4 regions of the Nonomuraea fastidiosa genome follow, and region 1 is predicted to be linked to each of the others. Evidence: riboswitches for the same ligand, from Rfam matches in the RefSeq annotation. Region 1 holds a riboswitch; each other region holds the start of a gene.
What was found. A riboswitch is a leader RNA that binds a small molecule or an ion and turns the genes downstream of it on or off. The one in region 1 is predicted to bind thiamine pyrophosphate.

Region 1 (5,677 bases):
GATGCACGAGAGCGCGGGCTGGCACGGCTCGTCCGGGCAGTTCGGCGAGGGCGCGGCGATCCTGCTGGGCAACCTGCTGCTGCTCTGGTCGGGCGAGATGTGGCGCACCTGCGGCCTGCCGCGCGAGGCGCTGGAGGCGGCGCAGCCCCTCCACGACCACATGCGCAGCGAGCTGATGTGCGGCCAGTACCTCGACCTGCTGGAGCAGGCCACCGGGGAGAACACGTTCGACTCGGCGCTGCGGGTGGCGCTCTACAAGAGCGGCAGGTACTCGGTCGAGCAGCCGCTGCGGCTCGGCCTGGTGCTCGCCGCCCGCGAGCTGACGCCGTGGATGGACGAGCTGTGCACCGGGTACGGCCAGCGCGTCGGCATCGCCTTCCAGCTCCGCGACGACATCCTGGGCGTCTTCGGCGACCCGGCGGAGACGGGCAAGCCGGCCGGTGACGACCTGCGCGAGGGCAAGCGCACGATGCTGGTGGCGCGCACCCTCGCCGCCGCCTCCCCCGCCGGGGCCGCCACCGTACGCCGGCTGCTCGGGGACCCCGAGCTGGACGCGCGGGGCGTGGCGGAGCTGCGCACGATCATCGAGGACAGCGGGGCGCTGCAGGAGTGCGAGGACCTGATCTCCGACTATCTCGGCCAGGCGCTGACCGCGCTCGAAGCGGCGCCGGTCACGCCGGAGGCCCGTGCGGCGCTGACCGAGCTGGCGATCGCGGCGACGTCCCGCAAGACCTGACCGCGCGCCGCCTCGTCACGGACACCGCCGCCTCGTAGCGGGAGCGCTCCCGTGCCACGGACGGCACGCGCCGCCGTGTCACGGACGCTCCGGAGCCTCGTCACGGACGGGGCGGGGAAAGGCGGTCGGGGCCGGCGAAAGGCGCGGAAGGACGTGAAGGGCCGCGAGGAGTCGCAGGGGCCCGGGAAAGACCGCCGAGGAGTTGCGGAAGGCCGGGAAAAGACCCCGGAGGGCCGGGGAAGGACGGGAGGCGCCCGTGCGGGGAGCGCGGGCGCCTCGGAGGTTTCAGCGGGCCGGCCCGGCGGCCAGCCGCTTGGCGAACTCGGCCGCGGCCGCCCCTGGGTCGTCGGCTTCGGTGATGGCGCGGACGACCACCACCCGGCTCACGCCGTACGACATCACCTCGTCGAGGTTGCCCAGGTCGATGCCGCCGATCCCGAACCAAGGACGCGAGGTGCCGAGCGAGGCGGCGTGCCGCAGCAGCGGCGGCCCCGGCGCGGGGCGCCCAGGCTTGGTGGGGGTCGGCCAGATCGGGCCGCAGCAGAAGTAGTCGACGCCCTCTTCCACGGCCGCGGCGGACGCCTCGGCTGCGGAGTGGGTGGACCGTCCGATGACGATGTCGTCGCCGAGTATCTCTCGCGCGACCGTCACAGGAAGGTCGTCCTGCCCCAGGTGGAGCACGTCGGGCCGGGCGGCGTAGGCGACGTCCGCCCGGTCGTTGACAGCGAGCAGTTTTCCGTGCCGGTCGCAGGCGTCGCGGAAGACTTCGAGCAGCGCGAGTTCTTCGCGCGCCTCGAGACCCTTCTCCCGCAGCTGGATGATGTCCACACCGCCCGCCAGCACGGCGTCGAGGAACTCCGCCAGATCGCCGCGGTCGCGGCGGCCGTCTGTGCAGAGGTAGAGGCGGGCCTCAGAAAGCGAGGGCTTGGGCACGCCGCTTGACCTCGGTGTGACGCCCTGCCCTGATCGCCTCGATGGGCGACCCCGGCAGCGAGTCGTCTGGGGTGAAGAGCCAGCGAAGCGCCTCGACGTCGTCGTAACCGGCGTCCTGCAGCACGGTGAGCGTGCCGGGCAGGCCCTTCATCACGTCCTTTCCGTCGAGGAACTTCGCGGGCACCTGCGGCCCGCCGCTGCCGCGGCGCACGCCGAGCAGCTTGTGGTCCTTGAGGAGTTGCTTGGCCCGGCCGATCGGAAGCTCGAGGCGCTGGGCCACTTCGGGGAGGGTGAGCCACTCGTCGACGAGCTGCTCGGTCTCCCGGTCGATCTGTGCAACAGAAAGCGTCACGAAACCACAACTACCACATGGCGTGCTTGCTCAAACAACACAATCTCGTAGGGGCACTTGTGGATCTACCAGGCGTTCCGCGTCCAGTCGATGGCCCGCTTCGATGATGCGCCGGCCCTGTACGAGATCGCGCGGCCGGTCCACGGCGAGCACCGCGGCGAGCGTGTCGCCGTCGGTGAGCCAGACGGCCGACCACTTGCCCTCGGGCTCGCCCCGGTACACGAGGCGGTCGGCCTCGGTGTGGTGTCCGGCGTACTGGAGCATGTGGCCGAACTGCTCCGACCAGAAGTACGGCACCGGGTCGTAGACCGCCTCCTCCCCCATGAGCGTCGCGGCGGCGACGTCGGGGGCGTTGAGCGCGGTGTCCCAGTGCTCGACCCTGAGGCGGGTGCCCCAGCGGCGCGACCACCACGCGGCGCAGTCGCCCACCGCGACCACGCCGGGCAGCGAGGTGCGCAGGTGCTCGTCGGTGACGACGCCGTTGTGCAGGTCGATGTCGGCGTTGGCGAGCCACTCGACGGCCGGGCGCACGCCGATGCCGGTGACGACCACGTGGGACTCGACGAACTCGCCGCCCACCAGGCGGACGCCGCCCTCCTCGACCGACTCGACCATGGTGCCGAGCCGCAGGTCGATGCCCTCGTACCAGGGGATCGTGCGGCCACCGAGCTCCGTGCCGACGGCGGCGGCGAGCGGCGTCTGCGCCGCCTCGATGACCGTGACCGCGCAGCCCGCGCGCCGGGCCGCGGTGGCGACCTCCGCGCCGATCCAGCCCGCGCCGATGACCGTGACCCGCGCTCCGGGTACGAGCATCACCCGCAGCTCGTGAGCGTCGTCGAGCGTGCGCAGGACGTGCTGCGGGCCGTCGCCTGGCAACCTGATCGGGTCGGCGCCGGTGGCGATGACCAGGCCGTCGTAGGGCAGCTCGCCCTCGGTGGTCTCCACGACGCCCGCGCGCAGCGACGTGGCCGCGACGCCCGGCCGGAAGTCGATCTGGAGCGCGTCGAGGTCGGTGTCGATGAAGCTGGTGTCGGCGTCGCCCTTCAGCACCGCCTTCGACAGCGGCGGGCGATCGTAGGGGCGATGGCGCTCCTGGCCCAGCAGCGTGATGCGGCCGTCGAAGCCGCGCCCGCGCAGGGCCTCCACCGTACGCACACCCGCGAGACCCGCTCCCACCACCACGACATGGTTCACGCTCATGACCATAACGGCGACCATAAGGGGCCGGTGCGTGCGCCCCGTACCGAGGTCGTAGGCTGTGGGCGGTAAGACGCGCGGGAGTCCGGCCGTGACCGGGCTGAGAGGAAGGCTGTGACGGGCCTTCGACCGCAAGACACCTGATCCGGATCATGCCGGCGAAGGGAGCGCATGATGGACGTGATCGTGGGCGGCGGGGTCGTCGGGCTGTCCGTGGCCTGGCGGCTCGCGTGCGAGGGACGGCCGGTCACCGTGGTCGATCCCGCGCCCGCCACCGGGGCCTCCCACGCGGCCGCCGGGATGCTGGCGCCGGTGAGCGAGGTCACCTACACCGAGGCGCCGCTGCTGCGGCTGGGCATGGCGGCGCTGAGCCGCTGGCCCGCCTTCGCCGCCGAGCTGGCCGAGGACGCCGGACTCCCCGCCGGCGAGGTCTCCGCCGCCGGTGCCTTGGCCCGCGGCCCCCGTTCGGGGCTTGGCGCGGGCGGGCTGGATCTGCGGGCCGAGGGGACGCTGGACGTCGCGTTCGGCTCCGACGACATGGCGATGCTGGACGAGCTGGCCGCGTTCATGGAGAAGCTGGACCTGCCGGTCGAACGGCTGACCGGGCGCGAGTGCCGCCGCCTGGAGCCGATGCTGGCCCCCTCCGTGCGCGGCGGGCTGCTCGCGCCCGGCGACGCCTGGGTGAACCCGCGGCGGGTGACGGCGGCGCTGCTGACCGCCCTGGAGCGACGCGGCGTTCCGCTGGTGCGGGCGCGCGTCAGCGAGCTGGTCCGTACGAACGGCGCCGTCACGGGCGTACGCCTGTCGAAGCCCACCGGCGCACCGGCGACCGGCCTGCGTCTCGGGGCTCACCACGTCGGCGGACCACCTGCCGCGCCGTACCCCGCCGATGCCGGCGAACGGGCCGCCGGTGACGGTGCCGAGCGGGCCTTTGACGTCGCCGGGGCCGGTGAGGCGGACGGTGCGTGGGCGGACGGGGACGTGCTGGCGGCCGACCGGGTGGTGCTGGCGGCCGGGGCGTGGAGCGGTGAGCTGGCCGACGTGCCGGTGCGTCCGGTCAAGGGCCAGATCATGCGCCTGCGCTCGCCGCAGCCGCTGCTCACCCACTGCGTACGCGGCACCGTCCACGGCTCGCCGGTCTACCTCGTCCCCCGGGGCGACGGCGAGCTGGTGGTGGGGGCCACGCAGGAGGAGCTGGGCTTCGACACGACGGTGACCGCGGGCGGCCTGTACGAGCTGCTGCGCGACGCCAGGGAGCTGGTGCCCGGCGTCACCGAGATGGAGGTCGCCGACGTGGTGGCGGGCCTGCGGCCGGGCACCCCCGACAACCTTCCGGTGATCGGCCCGGCGAGGACCCCGGGGCTGACGTACGCGACCGGGCACCACCGCGGCGGGGTGCTGATGGCCCCGCTGACGGCGGCCATCCTGATGGGCGAGGAGAGCGAGCTGGCGACCCTGTGCTCGCCAGGGAGGTTTCAGGAAATTTCATGATTGTCACCATTAACGGGTCTGAGCGCGAGGTGGCCGACGGCACCACCGTGGCGGAGGCCGTACGGACGCTGACGACGGCCACCACCGGCGTGGCCGTGGCCGTGAACGACGAGGTGGTCACCCGCAGCGCCTGGGAGACGACGGCGCTCAGCGACCGTGACCGCGTGGAGGTGCTGACGGCGGTGCAAGGTGGATGAGCTGATCATCGCCGGTGAGAAGTTCTCCTCCCGGCTCATCATGGGCACCGGTGGCGCGCCCTCGCTGGAGGTGCTGGACCAGGCGCTGGCCGCGTCCGGCACCGAGCTGACCACGGTGGCGATGCGCCGGCTCGACCCGTCGGCGCGCGGCTCCGTGCTGGACGTGCTGCGCAAGCGCGACATCAAGGTGCTGCCCAACACGGCGGGGTGCTTCACGGCGGGCGACGCCGTGCTGACGGCCCGGCTGGCCAGAGAGGCCCTGGGCACCAACTGGGTCAAGCTGGAGGTCATCGCCGACGAGCGCACGCTGCTGCCCGATCCGATCGAGACGTTCGACGCGGCGGAGCGGCTGGTGGCCGACGGGTTCGTGGTGCTGCCGTACATCGGGGACGACCCGGCGCTGGCGCGGCGCCTCGAGCAGGCCGGCTGCGCGGCCGTCATGCCGCTGGGCGCGCCCATCGGCTCCGGGCTCGGCATCCGCAACCCGCACAACATCGAGCTGATCGTCGAGGCCGCGTCCGTGCCGGTGATCCTCGACGCGGGCATCGGCACGGCCAGCGACGCCGCGCTGGCGATGGAGCTGGGCTGTGACGCCGTGCTGCTGGCCACGGCCGTGACGCGGGCGCAGCGGCCCGACCTGATGGCCGCGGCGATGAAGCAGGCGGTGATCGCCGGGCGGCTCGCGGCCCAGGCGGGCCGCATCCCGCGCCGCCGCTACGCCGAGGCGTCCTCCCCCATGACGCCGTAGCCCGCTTCCAGAAGAAGGCCGTA
Region 2 (5,677 bases), 2.3 Mb from region 1:
GGGCAACTGACGCTTTTCTTTCGCCGCCCTCCCCTTGTCCGAAACCGAAATTCGGCGCGGTTCCAACGCTCGCTCCGCCGCTCAATGAAGCGTCGAGTTCGGGGTGCGTGGCGATGGCCGTCTTGAAGAACTCGATCATGCCCTCCAAGCCCCGCATGACCTGACGGGCGCCATTGTTCGGTCGTAATCCTGCTGGAATTCCCCTGAGGCGCGATCGGTGACGAAGTCGCTGCTCACGAGCTGGTCGATCATGGCCTTGAGGTGGGTCAGCCGGGTCTGGATGTCCTCCTTCTCCTTGTTGAGGCGGTTCGCGCCGCTCTCCACCTGCGGGAAGCTGAGGTGACGGGTGCCTGCCGCCATGGCGAGTTCACTCTCCTTCGGGTTCCGACCGGGTGCGGCCGCGATCCTGGCGTCCACCAGCCCGGGCCAGGTCGCCGGTACGCCCGGCGCGCCCGGCGTCGAACGCGTGCCAGGAGTTCGGGCACGCGGACGCCGAACCCGTACGGCAGGTCAGCCATGGGCCCGCTCCGAGAGCGCGCCCCGCCAGCGAGCCGTCCAGCACGCCGATCGTCAGCCCGGCCCGTACGGGTGCCTGCGCCACAGCGGTGGCGGGGGCGGCGATGGCGGCTCATGCCCGTCCTGCTCGTACGGCGCCGTCCGCCGCTCGGCCTCCATCAGCAGCTCGTGCACCGACCCACCGCGACCAGGGCCGGTGCGCCCGAGCAGGATGCGCACCAGGTCCACCGCCGTCGGACGGGCGCCGAGGTCGGGGCGGCGGCACGCGTCGATCACCGCGCGCAGCTGGGGCAGCAGCCGGTCGAGGTCGGCGCCCGCGTCCGGCATCATCCCCGTCGCCGCGAACACCACCACGTCCGCCCAGTCGCCCACGTCATGCGCGGGGAACAGACAGTCCCGAGGTCCCGGCGCGAAGAGCGCCTGACCTTGCGGCGAGATGAGCACGTTCGCCGGGCTGAGCCGCAGCCCCGCGATGCCGCCGAGGTGCAGCCTGGCCAGCGTGGCGGCGGTGCCGAGGGCGAACAGGTGCAGCCGTTCGCCGGTGAGCGGGCCGGTCGTCCTGACGACGGCGGCCAGCGGCTCGCCCGTCCCCAGGTAATCGCGCGGCCGCAGAGCCAGGCCGCCGCTCCATGCCTGAAAGTCCATCGCCGTCCCCGTAGTGGCCGATCAGCGCGGGCGGCACCGCCGGTGGTCCGGCCCCGGTGCCGCAGGTCCGACAGGGGGTACGCCGGGGTCGCGGGCCGCGTTCAACCCATACCGATCGGGTCTTGACCTTGACGCGACGTCAACGTGTCCCATGAGCGGTGAAGCCGCCGGGAGGAAGGAACGCGCATGGTCAGAGCCGCGCTGCGCATCGTCGGATTCGAGCTCAAGGGCCTCGCCGCCATCGCGGCGTGGATCGTGCGGCGGCGGCACGGGGTGCCGGACGGAGCGACGACGCTCGCGTACGGCAAGGAGCAGTCGTTCATGATGGGCCTGATGGCGTTCGCCATGGCGGTCGAGACCGTGGTCGTGGACCTGCTGCTCGCCGCCCTCGACGTGCCCGGCTGGCTGCGTTACGGGGTGCTGATCGCCGACCTGTACGGCCTGCTGTACGTCCTCATGGTGGTCGCCGCCTGCGCGACCAGGCCGCACGTCGTCACCGCGGACGAGCTGCGTATCCGGTACGGCGTCTACCTTGACCTGCGGGTGCCCCGCGAGCTGGTGACGGCGGTGCGGACCGGGCGGACATACCACCAGGGCGGCATGATCACCGTCGATGAGGGCCGGTTGACCGTGGCGGTCTCCTCGCAGACGAACGTGACGGTCGAGCTGGCCGAGCCGGTCACCGTGGTACGCCCGCTTGGCCGCCGCGCCGAGGTCACCTCGGTCAGGTTCTTCGCCCATCATCCCGAAGCCGCGGCGGCCGCGCTCAGGGAGGGCGTCACCACCGGCTGAGCACTACTCCCCACCGGCTGAGCGCTACTCCCCGCGGAGGGCGTGAGCGCACCGCTTGCCCTCGCGCGTCACTCCCCGCGGCGGGCGCGAGCGCGCCGCTTGCCCTCGTGCATCGCCTGGACCCGCGCCACCGGGATCGTGTGCCCCTCCTCGACGAGGTCGGCGGGCAGCGGCTGCGGCGGCGGCATGTGCTCGGCCCATGGGTCGGCCCCGCCCAGCCGTTCGATCGCGCTGTGGACGGTGAAGTCGCCGGGACGTACGCCGTCGAGGTCGTCCCACGCCACCGGGTACGAGACGGGCACGCCGGGGCGGATGCGCGGGCTGTAGGCGGCGGCCACCGTGGCGCCGCCCGCCCGCGTGGAGTCGATGAACACCTTGCCCGCGCGGTCCTCCCTGATGAACGCGGTGGTGGCGAGCGCCGGGTCCAGCCGCTCGGCGCGGGCGGCCAGCGCGCGGGTGGCGGCGGCCAGGTCGTCCATCGCGGTGCCCGGCGCGACGGGCACGAAGACGTGCACGCCCTTGGCCCCGCTCGTCTTCACCGCCCCGGCCAGCCCGGAGTCGGCCAGCGCCTGCCTGACCAGGTGCGCGCCCCGCACCGCCAGGGCGAAGGAGTCCTCGGGCGGGTCGAGGTCGAGCACCATGTGCGTGGGATGATCGCCGGCGTACAGAGCCGGGTGGTATTCGACGGCCCGCTGGTTGGCGAACCACAGCAGCGTCCTGCGGTCGTCGCACAGCGCGTACGTGACCTGCCGCTGCGAGGAGTCCGCCCACACCCGCACCGAGCGCACCCAGTCCGGGGCGTACTTGGGCAGGTTCTTCTGCATGAACGGCTGCTGCCCCGGGCGTACCCGCATGACGGAGAGCGGGCGGCCGCGCAGCACCGGGATGATGCGGCCGGAGACGGCGTCGAGGTAGTCGACCAGGTCGCGCTTGGTTGCGCCCGCGCCGTCGAAGAGCGGCTGGTCGAGGTTCGTCAGGGAGACGCCGTCGCGCGTCTCGTCAGCGGCCACCCGTCCCACGATGCCGATACTCGAACGTGTGGTCAACGACCCGGCCTGTTAGAGTGAACGTTTGACGCGGGGTGCCCGAAATGCCGGGCTGAGATCACACCCGTCGAACCTGATCTAGTTCGCACTAGCGAAGGGACGTCATGGCCGCTGACGCCGTACCCAAAGTTCTGACCATCGCGGGCACCGATCCGAGCGGCGGCGCCGGCATCCAAGCCGACCTCAAGGCCTTCTCCGCGCTCGGCGCGTACGGCATGACGGTCATCACCGCGCTGGTGGCGCAGACGACCACGGGCGTGACCGGCATCCACGAGGTGCCCGCCGAGTTCGTGACCCAGCAGCTCGACACGCTGCTCACCGACGTGCCCGCCGACGCCGTGAAGATCGGCATGCTGGGCGACGCCGACCTGATCAAGGCGGTGGCGGCGGCGCTCGACACCTACCGCCCCAAGTACGTCGTGCTCGACCCCGTCATGGTCGCCAAGAGCGGCGACCGGCTGCTGCCCGCCGACGCGGTGAGCGAGCTGCGCCGCACGCTGCTGCCGCGCGCCGACCTCATCACCCCCAACCTGCCCGAGGCGGCCGACCTGCTGGAGGAGCCGCAGGCGAGCGGCCTGGCCGAGATGCACGAGCAGGCGGCCAGGCTGCGCGCGCTCGGCGCCCGCCAGGTGCTGCTCAAGGGCGGCCACCTCGACGGCGACACCTGCGTCGACGTGCTGGCCACCCCCGAGGGCACGATCGAGCTGTCCGCCCCGCGCGTGCACACCAAGAACACCCACGGCACGGGCTGCACGCTCTCCTCGGCGATCGCCGCGCTGCGGCCCCGGCACGACGACTGGCCGAGCGCGGTGCGAGCGGCGAAGGACTACCTCACGGAGGCGCTGCGCGCCGCCGACTCGCTGGGCGTCGGCCACGGCCACGGCCCCGTGCACCACTTCCACAACATCTGGTAACGGCCCCCGCCGGGCAGACCCCTCCGAAAGAGACGCGATGTTCTGCGATGACATCTGGCAGCGCACGTCCGACCTGATGCGCGCCATCCACGAGCACCCCTTCGTCACGGCACTCGGCGACGGCTCACTCGACCGCGACACCTTCGTCTTCTACATGGTGCAGGACGCCCGCTACCTGGAGGCGTTCGCGAAGGCGCTGGCCGCCGCCTCCGTGCGCGCCGGCGACTCCGCCGATGCGGCCTTCTGGGCGCAGAGCGCGCACACCGCGCTGGTCGCCGAGCGCGAGCTGCACTCCGGCTACATCGACGAGCTGGGCGATGCCGCCAAGGGCATCGCGACGTCGCCGACGTGCCTGGCGTACTCGTCGTTCCTGCAGGCCACGGCGCTGTCGGAGCCGTATCCGGTGATCGCGGCGGCGGTGCTGCCGTGCTTCTGGATCTACCAGGACGTCGGTACGGCGCTGCTCGCCAAGGCCGGCGACGACCCCGCGCACCCGTACGCGAAGTGGATCTCCACCTACTCCGACCCGGAGTTCGCCGCCTCCGTCGAGCGGGCCAAGGCGATCACCGACCGGCTGGCCGCCGCCGCGTCCCCGGACACCCGCGAGGCGATGGCGCAGGCGTACGGGCGGGCGGCGGCCTACGAGTGGATGTTCTGGGACAGCGCGTGGCGGCGCGAGGGCTGGCCCACCGCCGAGTGGCTGGCACCCTGACACCTAGCCTGATTTCGCCATCAGCTCCTTCTCCTCGCGGGTGGCGATGAGCCCCGACGGCGCGACGATCTTCGACTCCTCGAACGGCGCCTCCGTGGTGGGCAGCGGCTCGGGCGAGCGGATCGCGGTGATCCAGATGCGCGCGGCGTCCAGGATGACCACGATGATCAGCACGGCGAAGAGCGCGGCCAGTACGCCGTCCACGGTCGAGTTGACGACGATCTGCCGCATCGCGTCCATCGACTTGGCGGGCGCGAGGAGCTGGCCCTGGTCGAGGGCCTGCTGGTAGCGGTCGCGCTGGGCGAAGAAGCCGAGCGTGGGGTCGGACGAGAACACCTTCTGCCAGCTCGCGGTGAGCGTGACGGCCGCGTCCCAGGCCAGCGGGACGGCCGTCACCCAGGCCCACTTGAGCCGCCCGCTCTTGATCAGCAGCGTGGTGGCGACGGTGAGCGCGACGGCGGCGAGGAGCTGGTTGGCGATGCCGAACAGCGGGAAGAGCTGGTTGATGCCGCCGAGCGGGTCGTTGACGCCCTGGTAGAGGAAGTAGCCCCAGGCCGCGACGACGACGGCGCTGGTCGCGACCAGGCCGGGCCACCAGCTCACCCGGGAGATCGGCTGCCACAGGTTGCCGAGCGTGTCCTGGAGCATGAACCGCCCGACACGCGTGCCGGCGTCCACGGTGGTGAGGATGAACAGCGCCTCGAACATGATCGCGAAGTGGTACCAGAACGCCTGGAACCCCTCGCCGCCGAGGAAGCCGGAGAAGATCTGCGAGATGCCCACGGCCAGGGTGGGCGCGCCGCCCGTCCTGGCGATCAGCGTCTCCTCCTGCACGGCCTCCGCCGCCGCCTGCAGCTGCTCGGGCGTGATGACGAAGCCCATGGTCGAGACGGCCTCTGCGGCGCTCTGCACGGTGGCGCCGACGACGCCGGCCGGTGAGTTCATCGCGAAGTAGAGCCCGGGGCTGAGGACGCAGGCCGCCGTGATCGCCATGACCGCCACGAACGACTCCATGAGCATGGAGCCGTAGCCGATCATCCTGACCTGCGTCT
Region 3 (5,677 bases), 2.8 Mb from region 1:
GCGCAGGGCGTCCTCGCGGATTTACGGGCGTGAGCGGTCGGGCAGGAGCCCGATCAGGCCGCTCAGGTCGCGTTCCGGCTCCGACGAGCGGCGGCCCTGGGGGCTGGTGCCGCGCCCGCGGTTCTCCGGCAAGACCGTTTTGGCGATCATCGCCGGTTTGCTTGTGGTGCTGTTGATCGCCGGCATCGGGATGTACTTCTGGATCGACTCGCGGTTGACGGGCATCGAGGGGGTGCTGGACGACTACGAGGGACGGCCCGCCGACACGCCGGGCACCAACTGGCTGCTCGTCGGGTCCGACAGCCGCAAGGGCCTGACCGCCGCCCAGCGCAAGAAGCTGGCGACCGGGCGGGCCGCGGGGCAGCGTACGGACTCGATGATGCTGCTGCACATCCCCGAGACCGACGACCCGCCCACGCTGGTCAGCCTGCCGCGCGACTCCGCCGTCACCATCCCCGGCAGGGGGCGCGACAAGCTCAACGCGGCCTACGCCTTCGGCGGGCCCAAGCTGCTGGTGCGCACCATCGAGAACGCCACCGGCGTGCACATCGACAACTACATGGAGATCGGTTTCGCCGGGTTCGTCGACATCGTCGACGCCGTCGGCGGGGTCGAGATCAACGTACGGGCCGCCGTCAACGACCCCAAGGCCGGGCTCAAGCTGAAGAAGGGCGTGCAGACGCTCAACGGCGCGCAGGCGCTCGGCTACGTGCGCACCCGCAAGGGCGGCGCGCTACCCGACTACGAGCGCACCAAGCGGCAGCGGCAGTTCCTCAGCGCGGTCGTGAAGAAGGCCGCGAGCCCCGGGGTGCTGTTCAACCCGTTCACCGCGATCCCGCTGGCGGCCAGCGCCACCGACGCGGTCGAGGTCGACACGGGCACGGGCGCGTTCGACATGCTCTCGCTCGGGCTGGCCATGGGCGACAGCCCGGTGACCACGGTGGTGCCGTTCGGGGGCAACGAGACCGTGCCCAGCGGCGCGGCGGTGAAGTGGGACCGGCCCAAGGCGCTGGCGTTGTTCAACGCGATCAAGGAAGACCGGCCGGTGCCGAAGGACGTCGTCGACTCCAACTGACCACCTCGCTCAGGTCCGGGACCCCGGGCACCCCCGTCCGGGCTTCGGGGCTGAGGGCGCCGCGCTCAGGTCCCGGACTCAGGGCGCCGCCCTCAACCGCCGAAGCCCGGGGTGCCGTGCTCAGGTTCCGGGGCCGGAGGGCCGTGTGGTCTCTTCGGTTTTCCGCGCGTGCCGGGGCAGCCGTACGGCGTCAAGGTCCCCACCACGTGGACCGACGGTTTTCCGCGCGTGCCGGGGACAGCCCCGGGCGGGACGTACGCTGGGGGCATGCCCGAACTTCCCGAGGTGGAGTCCCTCACTCACTTTCTGCGCGAGCGGGCGGTGGGCCGCGCGATCGCGGGGGTCGATGTGGTGGCCATCCAGGCGCTGAAGACGTTCGATCCGCCGGTCACCGCGCTCAACGGGCTGACCGTGACCGGCGTGGCCAGGCACGGCAAGTTCCTCGACCTCGACTGCGACGGGCTGCACCTGGTCATCCACCTGGCGCGCGCGGGGTGGCTGCGCTGGCGCGACGACCTGTCGGGCGCGAAGCCGGTGCGGCCCGGCAAGGGGCCGCTGGCCGTACGCGTGCGGCTGGCGCCCGACGAGGAGGGCCTGGCGCCGGGGTTCGAGCTGACGGAAGCGGGGACGCAGAAGCGCCTAGCCGTCTATGTCACGAAAAATCCGGACGATGTGCCGGGCATCGCCGCCCTCGGCCCCGACCCGCTCGCCGAGTCGTTCACCGTCGAGGCGCTCAAGCGCATCATCGGCGGCAAGCGCACCCAGATCAAGGGCCTGCTGCGCGACCAGAAGGTGATCGCCGGCATCGGCAACGCCTACTCCGACGAGGTGCTGCACGCGGCGAAGATGTCGCCGTTCAAGATCGCCGCCACGCTGACCGACGCGCAGATCGCCGACCTGCACGAGGCCATCGTGACGACGCTGCGCGACGCGGTCGAGCGGGCTCGCGGCCTTGCGGCCAAGGACCTCAAGGCGGAGAAGAAGTCGGGGCTGCGGGTGCACAACCGTACGGGGCAGTCCTGCGACGTGTGCGGCGACACGATCAGGGAGGTGTCGTTCGCCGACTCCTCGCTGCAGTACTGCCCGACCTGCCAGACCGGCGGCAAACCGCTGGCCGACCGCCGCCTGTCCCGCCTGCTCAAGTAGGCGGGACAGGCGGCGGGTGCACCGCCTCGCGCAGGCCATGATGGAGTCATGACCGTTCCTGAGATCGAGGCCAGTGCCGTACCCGCAGACGCTTACCTGCTCGACGTCCGCGAGCAGGAGGAATGGCTGGCGGGCCACGCGCCGCAGGCCGTTCACATCCCGATGACGCAGATCCAGGGGCGCGTGGACGAGGTCCCCGACGACCGCACGATCTACGTCGTGTGCCGGGTGGGCGGCCGTTCCCTGCAGGTCGCGGCCTGGCTCAACCAGCTCGGGCGCGAGGCGGTCAACGTCGGCGGCGGCATGCAGTCGTGGGAGGCGGCGCGGCGGCCGATGGTCAGCGAGACGGGACAGGAGCCTTTTGTGGCATAAGTCGCCCACTATGGCGAATTAGTCGCCATTGAGGCATCATTGGGGCGCAAACTACAGATCGTCGCGGGAGCTCGGGGTCGCCGGGCTGAGAGGGCAGCACAACCATCCGCTGCCGACCGCCTGAACCTGTCCGGGTAATGCCGGCGTAGGGAGTGTGCGATGTCGCACGGCGTCGAAGAAGTGCCGCTGACCCTTGATGGAGAGGCCCCCAAGACCCTGGGCGTGCTCGATCAGGGCGCGCTCTGGGCCAATCTCGGGGTCAGCCTGCTCGGCTTCTCCGGAGCCCTGCTGCTGCTCGATCCGCTGGGCAACGCCCCGCTGACGCTGGCGGCGGCGCTGATCGCCACCGTGGTGGGCAGCCTCATCGGCACCGCCATGGTGGGCCTGTCGGCCGTCCCCGGCACGCGGACGGGCAAGCCCGCGATGGTGCTGCTGCGCGGGCTGTTCGGCGCCCGGATCTCCTACGTGCCCACGGTGCTGAACATCATCCAGATGATCGGCTGGGGCGCCTTCGAGCTCTGGGTGATCGCCAAGGGCGCGGGCGCGATCTTCCCGGCGGTTCCGTACCAGGTGTGGGTGATCGTGGCGGGCGTGCTGACGGCGGCGCTGACCATCTGGCCGCTCGGCTCGATCCGGCTGCTGCGCCGCTACGTCACGGTCGGCGTGATCGTGGCGATGATCTGGTTCACGGTGTTCTTCCTGCGCGAGGCCCCGTCGCCCGAGGGCGGGAGCTGGACGGCCTTCCCCGCCGCCGTGGACTACGTGATCGCGCTGTCGGTGTCGTGGGTGCCGATGGCGGCCGACTTCGCCCGGCACTCGCGCTCGGGCCGGGCCGCGTTCACCGGCGTGGTCGGCGGCTACACGCTGGCCCAGGTGGCCTGCTTGGGGCTGGGCGTCTACGCGGTGGCGCTGGCGGGCGCGGACGGCGTGCTGGCCGACCAGACGACGGTGTTCAACCCGTTCGTCGCGGTGCCGCTCGGCGCGCTGTTCTTCGGCATCCTCGTGCTGCGCGAGACCGACCAGTCGTTCGCCAACGTCTACTCCACCACGATGTCGCTGCAGAACCTCATGCCGCGGGTGGACCGGCGCATCCTGTCGACCGCCATCGGCGTGGTCACGATCGTGATCGCGCTGTTCGCGGACGTGAACTCCTACGGCGTGTTCCTCGGCGTGATCGGCGCCGTGTTCGTGCCGATGTTCGCGGTGCTCGCGGTCGACTACTTCGTGCTGCGCCGCGGCGAGGGCTGGAACACCGCCGAGGACGCCCCCTCGCGCTGGTCGATGCTGGTGCCGTGGGCGCTGGGCTTCGCCGCGTACTGGCTGACCACCTCGACGCCGACCTTCCCCGCGTGGGACGGCTGGTGGGCCGGTGTGCGCGACGCGCTCGGCTTCGTACGGGAGCCGTGGATGAACGGCGCGCTGGGCGGCGCCTTGGTGGCCGCCCTGATCACGCTGCTCATCGGGCTCATCCAGCGATCGCGCGCCGCTCGACGTTGAGCAGATGCTGCTTGGCCGCCGCGCCGCCCGGGTAGTCGCCGAGCTCGCCGTCCTCGCGCAGCACCCGGTGGCAGGGCACGATCACGCAGACGGGGTTGGAGGCCAGCGCGTTGCCGATCGCCCGCAGCGCGCGCGGCCTGCCGATGCTCTCCCCGATCCGCTCGATCGTCGTGGTGGTGCCGTAGGGGACCGCCATGGTCTTCTGCAGCACCGTACGCGCGAATGGCGTGGCCAGGGTCAGGTCCACCGGCGTGGCGAACGCGCGCAGCCGCCCGGAGAAGTACGCGTCGAGCTCCCTGCGCACCGGGTCGAGCCGGCGCGAGTCGGGCCCGATGAACTGGCCCAGATGCCGCGTGACCCGCTCGAACACGTCGTTCTCCGCCTCATAGCTGCACGCCACGATGCCCTTGGCGGTCACCGCCAGCACCAGCCTGCCCACCGCGCCGTCGTAGGTGCCGAACGCGATGTCGGGTGGGGTCTCGCCCCGATAGGTGCTGGAGGTCACTCGCAACAGGGCATCGAGATCGTTGCTCGACATACCCCTCACCCTCCCACCTGCCGGGAATCACCGTGACCGCAGCGTATCGGACGGATCGCCCGACGCACCCACCGCGCCACATGCACTATGGAGTGGTGGGGGACGAATGGGCCGGTAGTGACGATGAGATCGCTCGTGCGGCGCTCGCCAGCTCGCCCAACGCCATCGTGGCGCTCGACCGCGACCAGAGCGTCCTGGTGTGGAACGCCGCCGCCGAGCGCATGTTCGGCTGGAGCGCCGACGAGCTGCTCGGACGCCGCGCGCCGATCGTGCCTGAGGAGCTGACCGCCGAGCACAACGCGGTGCTCGAGCGCGTACGCACGGGAGAGCCCGTCTCGCTGCGCACCAAGCGCCTGCACGCCGACGGCCGGGTGCTCGACCTGCGGGTGGACATCAGCGCCCTGCGCCTGGGCAGCGCCGTGGCCGGCGACGTGTGCGCCTACCACCCCGCCAGGGCCGACGAGGTGGCCGAGCACCGCATGGCGCGCAGGGCCCGCCTGGTCGCCCGGCTCACCGACGTCGTGGGCGACATCAACTCCGAGCTTGAGCTGCCCGCCGTGCTCGACCGCATCTCGGCCAGCCTGACCGAGCTGACCGGGGCGGACGCGGGCGGGTTCGTCCTCATCGAGGGTGACAAGCTGCGGCTGGTCAGCACGTACCAGCTTCCCGAGGCGATCAGAGGCATCACCACCGACCTGCGGACGAGCCTGGTGGACAAGCTCTTACGCACCGGCAAGACCGTGCTGCTGCAGTCCGAGGGGCTCGACGACCTGGTGTGGGCGCGGCTGAAGGGGCTGCACACGATCGCTTTGGGGCTCGCGGCCGTGGGCGGGCGGCCGTACGGCGCCCTGTACGCCCTGTTCGCCCGGCGCACCCCCGGACACCTGGAGCTGGAGCTGCTGGAGCTGCTGGCCGGGCACGCCGGCATCGCGGTCGGCAACGCGGTCGCCTACCAGGAGGCGGTGCGGCAGCGGGCGCACGAGCGGGCCGTGTTCGACGCGAGCGCCGACGGCATCGCGGTGCTCGACCAGGAGGGCAACGTGGTGCGC
Region 4 (5,677 bases), 1.5 Mb from region 1:
GCTCATCGACTACGCCGCCACGAAGGGCGCGATCAACGCGTTCACCTACTCCATGGCCCAGAACCTGGTCGAGCGCGGCATCCGGGTCAACGCGGTGGCTCCAGGACCGGTGTGGACGCCGCTCATCCCGGCCACGATGCCGGAGGAGAAAGTGGAGAAGTTCGGCGAGCAGGTGCCGATGGGGCGACCCGCCCATCCGGACGAGATCGCCCCCTCGTACGTGTTCTTCGCCTCCGACCGGCTGTCCTCGTACTACACGGGCGAGGTGCTGGCCCCGATCGGCGGCGAGACGCTCCCCGGTTAGACGCGGCCCGAGTCCTTGATGGACACGATCGAGGCGGTCTGGAACTTCTTGTGACCCTTGCCGTCCCCGGCGACGTTCGCCGAGTAGGTCTTGGTCGTCCAGCCCAGGCTGTACTTGATGGTGATCTTGTGCTTGGTCTTGCACCGGTTGTGCCAGTAAACGGTCACCGACGTGTTCCCGTCTCCCCATGACCAGGCGAAGCACCCGGCCACCCCCCGGTGGACGCCCGCCGAGGCCGGCGTGGCGCCGAGCCCGGCGCCGAGCCCCACGGCGACGGCGGACGCGGCGGCGACGACCGCCGCGCGCTTGCGCAGGCCGGCCATACGAGCAGTGATGGACACAGGAAATCCCCCTTTTTCCGGTGGTGTGAGGAACGCCCGGCGGCACCCCGCTGCCGGGCTCGCTCCTCACCGTGCCATCGAATGGGCCGGATATCCCGCGAACTTTGTCCAGACCTGCGGTTTTGGACAGGCTCTGGACAATTGGACAATGTGTCACTCCACGTAGATCGTGCCTCCGAGGCGGCGGAACTCGGCCGCCTTCGCCGCGTAACCGGCCTGCCTGATGTCGTGGCTGATCCGCATCGAGCAGAACTTCGGCCCGCACATCGAGCAGAAGTGCGCGGTCTTGGCGGGGGCGGCGGGCAGCGTCTCGTCGTGGAACGAGCGGGCCGTGTCGGGGTCGAGCGACAGGTCGAACTGGTCCTCCCAGCGGAACTCGAAGCGCGCGTCCGACAGCGCGTCGTCCCACTCCTGCGCCTTCGGATGGCCCTTGGCCAGGTCGGCGGCATGGGCGGCGATCTTATACGTGATGACGCCGGTCTTCACGTCGTCCTTGTCCGGCAGGCCGAGGTGCTCCTTGGGGGTGACGTAACAGAGCATGGCCGTGCCGTACCAGCCGATCATGGCGGCGCCGATGCCCGAGGTGATGTGGTCGTAGCCGGGCGCGATGTCGGTGACGAGCGGGCCGAGCGTGTAGAACGGCGCGTCGTCGCACAGCTCGCGCTGGAGGTCGACGTTCTCCTTGATCTTGTGCATGGGCACGTGGCCCGGGCCCTCGATCATCACCTGGACGTCGTGCTCGCGCGCGATCTTGGTCAGCTCGCCCAGCGTGCGCAGTTCGGCGAACTGGGCCTCGTCGTTGGCGTCGGCGATCGAGCCGGGCCGCAGGCCGTCGCCGAGCGAGAACGACACGTCGTAGCGGGCCAGGATCTCGCACATCTCGGCGAAGTTCTCGTACAGGAAGCTCTCGCGGTGGTGCGCCAGGCACCAGGCGGCCATGATCGAGCCCCCGCGCGAGACGATGCCGGTCTTGCGGCCCACGGTGAGCGGCACGTGCGCGAGCCGCACGCCCGCGTGCACGGTCACGTAGTCCACGCCCTGCTCGCACTGCTCGATCAGGGTGTCGCGGAAGACCTCCCACGACAGCTCCTCAGGGCGGCCCTTGACCTTCTCCAGCGCCTGGTAGATCGGCACGGTGCCGACCGGGACCGGGGAGTTGCGCAGGATCCACTCGCGGGTCTCGTGGATGTCCGCGCCGGTGGACAGGTCCATGATCGTGTCGGCGCCCCAGCGGGTGGCCCACGTCATCTTCTCCACCTCCTCCTCGATGGAGGAGGTGACCGCCGAGTTGCCGATGTTGGCGTTGATCTTCACGAGGAAGTTACGCCCGATGATCATGGGTTCGGACTCGGGGTGGTTGACGTTCGCGGGGATGATGGCCCGGCCCGCGGCCACCTCCTCGCGGACGAACTCCGGCGAGACGCCCTCGCGTACCGCCACGAACTCCATCTCCTTGGTCACCAGGCCCCGGCGGGCGCAGGCGACCTGGGTGACCGGATGGCCGGCCGCCCGCCGCTCCTCGATCCACTCCGCCCGGCGGCGCGGCAGGCCCCGGCGCAAATCGGGCTCGTAGGAGGGGTCGGTGTACGGGCCCGAGGTGTCGTACAGGGTGACCGTCTTGTCGTTCGACAGGCGCACCTGGCGCATCGGGACCCGGAGTTCACCGCAGTAGATCTTGGAAAAGCGCGCGTCGCTCATCGCGCAAACTCCCTTCGCCGGCATTACCCGGAGCAGGTTCTGGCGGTCGGCGGCTCGCAGCCGTCCTCTCAGCCCGGTCTCCACCGGGCTCCCGCGTTCGGACGGCGCTGATCGTACCCACCCCCGCCAAGGTCCCAAACCCACCCGAAAAGGTTTGGGGGCACTTCTCAGCGGTACGGACCCCATCAGGGGAAACATGATGAGAATCGCCGCTGTCGCAGGACTACTCGTCGTGATGGCCGCATCCGGCGCCACCGCCGCCGCCGGGGACGGCATGCAACAGCACGAGGTCAGCCAGGAGCAGTACGACATCCTGATGGCCCAGTGCCGCTACTCCGATACCGGCAAGGCCAAGTGCCGCGCGAACGTCAGAGAGCTTTACCGCGTCGGCCGTACCGACCCCACCCTCGACTGCCGCACCTACGCCGGCGTGACCGTCTGCGGCACGCTCAAGCTCAGCGCCGCCGAGCGGGCCTGCGTCCGCGACTCCGAAGCCAAGGGGCTGTCGTTCCGGCGCGCCGAGGTGGAATGCTACGTCCAGTCCTGAGGAGCCGAGCGTGATCATCGTTGGTGTGGACGGCTCCCGCCCCGGCCTTGAGGCGGCCGGCTGGGCCGCCACCGAGGCCGCGCTGCGCCAGGTGCCGCTGACCGTCGCCCACGTCGTGCCCGCGTGGGTGTGTGAGGAGGGCACCTCCGTCCGGTACGCCGAGGTCGCGCGGTGGATGCGCGAGAACGCGCAGTCCGTGCTGACCTCCGCCAAGGACCGCGCGCTGCGCGAGCGGCCCCAGGTCCGCGTGGAGACCGTCCTGCTCCCCGGCGATCCCCGCGCGGCGCTGGTCAAGGCGTCCGCCGAAGCCGAGCTGCTGGTCGTCGGCAGCCGCGGCCTCGGCGGCGTGCGCGGGCTGCTCGTGGGCTCCGTCGCGTACGGGGTCGTCGCGCACGCCGAGACGAACGTCGTCCTCATCCGCGACCGCGCCGCCACGCCCGGCGAGGTGGTGGTGGGCACCGACCTGTCCGCCCGCGCGGGCAAGGCGCTGGAGTTCGCCTTCGCCGAGGCCGAGCTGCGCGGGGCGCGGCTGCGGGTCGTGCAGGCGTGGGCCTGGCCCCAGCCGGGCGGCTTCGAACCCGCCGACGACGACAGCGAACAGGGTCACCTGCTGGCGTTGCAGAGCGCGCTCGTCCCGTTGCGCGCCGAACATCCCGGCGTGGAGGTGACCGCCGAGGTGGTGCACGGGCATCCTGTCGAGGTGCTGAAGGAGGCGGCGGCCGGCGCCGAGCTGCTGGTGGTGGGCTCGCGCGGGCGGGGGCAGCTCGCGGGCATGCTGCTCGGGTCGATCAGCCAGGCCATGCTGCACCATGCGCCCTGCCCGCTCGCGGTGGTCCGCGCCCCCGACACGGCGTCGCAGCCCGGAGCACCGGTCTGACGCCTTACCCCGCGCGGCCCCCGCCCCGAGCGGGCCCGGCCCGCGCACGCAAACGTGAAAGTTACATGCGTCTCCCCAGGTCGCCCCGGGTGAGCCGATCATTCCCTTTTCCGCACCCATAGGCGAAATTTACGATCTGCGCGCAGGTTGACGACGGGAGAGCGGACCATGCGCAAGATCGGTGCCGTGCTGGCCGGGATGGTGGCCGTGATCGCGGCCGTGCTGTTCGCGACGACGCCGGCCGACGCCGCGGCCGTACGGATCATGCCGCTCGGCGACTCGATCACCGGCTCCCCCGGCTGCTGGCGCGCCCTGCTGTGGAACCGGCTGCTGAGCACCGGCCACACCAACATCGACTTCGTCGGCACGCTGCCGCCGCAGGGCTGCGGGGTCGAGCACGACGGCGACAACGAGGGACACGGCGGCTACCTCGCCACCAACGTGGCGAACCAGAACCTGCTGCCCGGCTGGCTCTCGGCCACGCGCCCCGACATCGTGCTCATGCACTTCGGCACCAACGACGTGTGGAGCAACATCCCGCCCGCGACGATCATCAGCGCGTTCACCACGCTGGTGAACCAGATGCGGGCGAGCAACCCCAACATGCGGATCCTCGTCGCCAAGATCATTCCGATGAACCCGGCCACCTGCCCCGACTGCGCCCAGCGCGCCGTGGCGCTCAACGACGCCATCCCCGCCTGGGCCGCCGCGACGACCACCGACCAGTCGCCGATCACCGTGGTCGACCAGTGGACGGGCTTCGACACCGCCACCGACACCTACGACGGGGTGCACCCGAACGCCGCCGGCGACCAGAAGATGGCCGACAAGTGGTATCCGGCCCTGGTCGAGGCGCTGTCCGGCACCCCGACCCCCACCGACACGCCCACCGTGCCCGACGGTGACTGCACGGCCACGTACAAGACGACAGGTCAGTGGCAGGGCGGCTTCCAGGGCGAGGTCACCGTCACCAACACCGGCGCCGAGCCGATGACCGGCTGGACGGTGACCTGGACGTACGCCGATGGCCAGCACCTCACCCAGCTCTGGGGCGGCACGCTGAGCGCGGACGGCTCGTCGGTGACCGTGCGGAACGCGGCGTGGAACGGCTCGCTCGCGCCGGGGGCGTCCACGACGTTCGGCTTCCTCGGCTCGTACGAGGGCGCCAACACCGCCCCCACGCCCGCCTGTTCGAGCTAGGCGGACGCCTTCACCACCGGCGGCCCCTCGCTGGCCTGCACCAGCACGAACCCCTGCCCCCTGAACGCGAGCTGCATGGCCTCACCGCTCCCCCGGCCGATCAGCGCGCCCATCTTCACCGTCCGGTTGATGCCGACCTGCAGCGAGGTGCTCCAGCACACCGCCGACTGCCCGTCGGCGTACGTCGGCATGCGCGACGCGTCGAGCAGCACCGGCGTGCCGTGGGTGGTCACCGCCACCCACCCCGTGCCGGTGACCGTGGTGTTGAACAGCCCGCCGGCCGCCACCCCCGCGCCCTGCACCCGCTTGATGTCCCACGACAGCTGCGGCTGGAAGGCGAGCAGGTTGCGGCCGTTGACCGTGATGCCCTCGTTCTCCAGGTAGAACAGGTGGATGTCGTCGGCGTTGTCGGCGAGGTAGAGCAGGCCCTGGCCGCGTACGCGCATCAGCGAGGCGCCCTCGCCCGTGACGGCCTTCTTGAGCAGCTTGCCGAGCCCGCCGCCTTCGTAGTCGAAGTCCATCTCGCCTTGGAAGGCGACCATCGAGCCCTGCTTGGCCAGCACGTCGTCGGGTAGCTGGACGCGCAGCATCTTGGCGTTCTCCAGCGCGAACCCGGGAGGGAGCTGCCGGGGGTCGAGGTTGCCGAAAACCGAACCGCGCACCTGGTGTGAACCTTCCTTCGTCGGGCGGCGTACGTAAGGGATCAACGG

Region 2: linked by a shared signal. The riboswitch ahead of thiD (bifunctional hydroxymethylpyrimidine kinase/phosphomethylpyrimidine kinase) and the one ahead of ACFMQL_RS27470 (FAD-dependent oxidoreductase) in region 1 are both predicted to bind thiamine pyrophosphate.
Region 3: linked by a shared signal. The riboswitch ahead of ACFMQL_RS14310 (cytosine permease) and the one ahead of ACFMQL_RS27470 (FAD-dependent oxidoreductase) in region 1 are both predicted to bind thiamine pyrophosphate.
Region 4: linked by a shared signal. The riboswitch ahead of thiC (phosphomethylpyrimidine synthase ThiC) and the one ahead of ACFMQL_RS27470 (FAD-dependent oxidoreductase) in region 1 are both predicted to bind thiamine pyrophosphate.

What each region holds. Positions count from the first base shown of each region.
Region 1 covers NZ_CP170570.1:5,949,169-5,954,845, reverse strand. The annotation lists gene ACFMQL_RS27490 (polyprenyl synthetase family protein) at 1-736, shown strand, start outside; gene thiE (thiamine phosphate synthase) at 1,022-1,669, opposite strand; gene ACFMQL_RS27480 (Rv2175c family DNA-binding protein) at 1,647-2,021, opposite strand; gene ACFMQL_RS27475 (NAD(P)/FAD-dependent oxidoreductase) at 2,052-3,221, opposite strand; TPP riboswitch at 3,286-3,402, shown strand; gene ACFMQL_RS27470 (FAD-dependent oxidoreductase) at 3,390-4,709, shown strand; gene thiS (sulfur carrier protein ThiS) at 4,706-4,906, shown strand; gene ACFMQL_RS27460 (thiazole synthase) at 4,899-5,654, shown strand.
Region 2 covers NZ_CP170570.1:3,638,063-3,643,739, reverse strand. The annotation lists gene ACFMQL_RS16790 (hypothetical protein) at 1-164, shown strand, start outside; gene ACFMQL_RS16785 (hypothetical protein) at 136-417, opposite strand; gene ACFMQL_RS16780 (hypothetical protein) at 571-1,161, opposite strand; gene ACFMQL_RS16775 (hypothetical protein) at 1,348-1,953, shown strand; gene ACFMQL_RS16770 (DNA polymerase domain-containing protein) at 2,022-2,963, opposite strand; TPP riboswitch at 3,021-3,116, shown strand; gene thiD (bifunctional hydroxymethylpyrimidine kinase/phosphomethylpyrimidine kinase) at 3,104-3,913, shown strand; gene tenA (thiaminase II) at 3,951-4,625, shown strand; gene ACFMQL_RS16755 (carbon starvation CstA family protein) at 4,629-5,677, opposite strand, start outside.
Region 3 covers NZ_CP170570.1:3,128,346-3,134,022, forward strand. The annotation lists gene ACFMQL_RS14295 (LCP family protein) at 1-1,075, shown strand, start outside; gene ACFMQL_RS14300 (DNA-formamidopyrimidine glycosylase family protein) at 1,343-2,221, shown strand; gene ACFMQL_RS14305 (rhodanese-like domain-containing protein) at 2,270-2,593, shown strand; TPP riboswitch at 2,647-2,763, shown strand; gene ACFMQL_RS14310 (cytosine permease) at 2,753-4,090, shown strand; gene ACFMQL_RS14315 (methylated-DNA--[protein]-cysteine S-methyltransferase) at 4,059-4,628, opposite strand; gene ACFMQL_RS14320 (PAS domain S-box protein) at 4,709-5,677, shown strand, end outside.
Region 4 covers NZ_CP170570.1:4,452,759-4,458,435, reverse strand. The annotation lists gene ACFMQL_RS20800 (SDR family oxidoreductase) at 1-304, shown strand, start outside; gene ACFMQL_RS20795 (hypothetical protein) at 301-645, opposite strand; gene thiC (phosphomethylpyrimidine synthase ThiC) at 799-2,343, opposite strand; TPP riboswitch at 2,336-2,448, opposite strand; gene ACFMQL_RS20785 (hypothetical protein) at 2,540-2,890, shown strand; gene ACFMQL_RS20780 (universal stress protein) at 2,901-3,767, shown strand; gene ACFMQL_RS20775 (cellulose binding domain-containing protein) at 3,936-4,967, shown strand; gene ACFMQL_RS20770 (AIM24 family protein) at 4,964-5,629, opposite strand.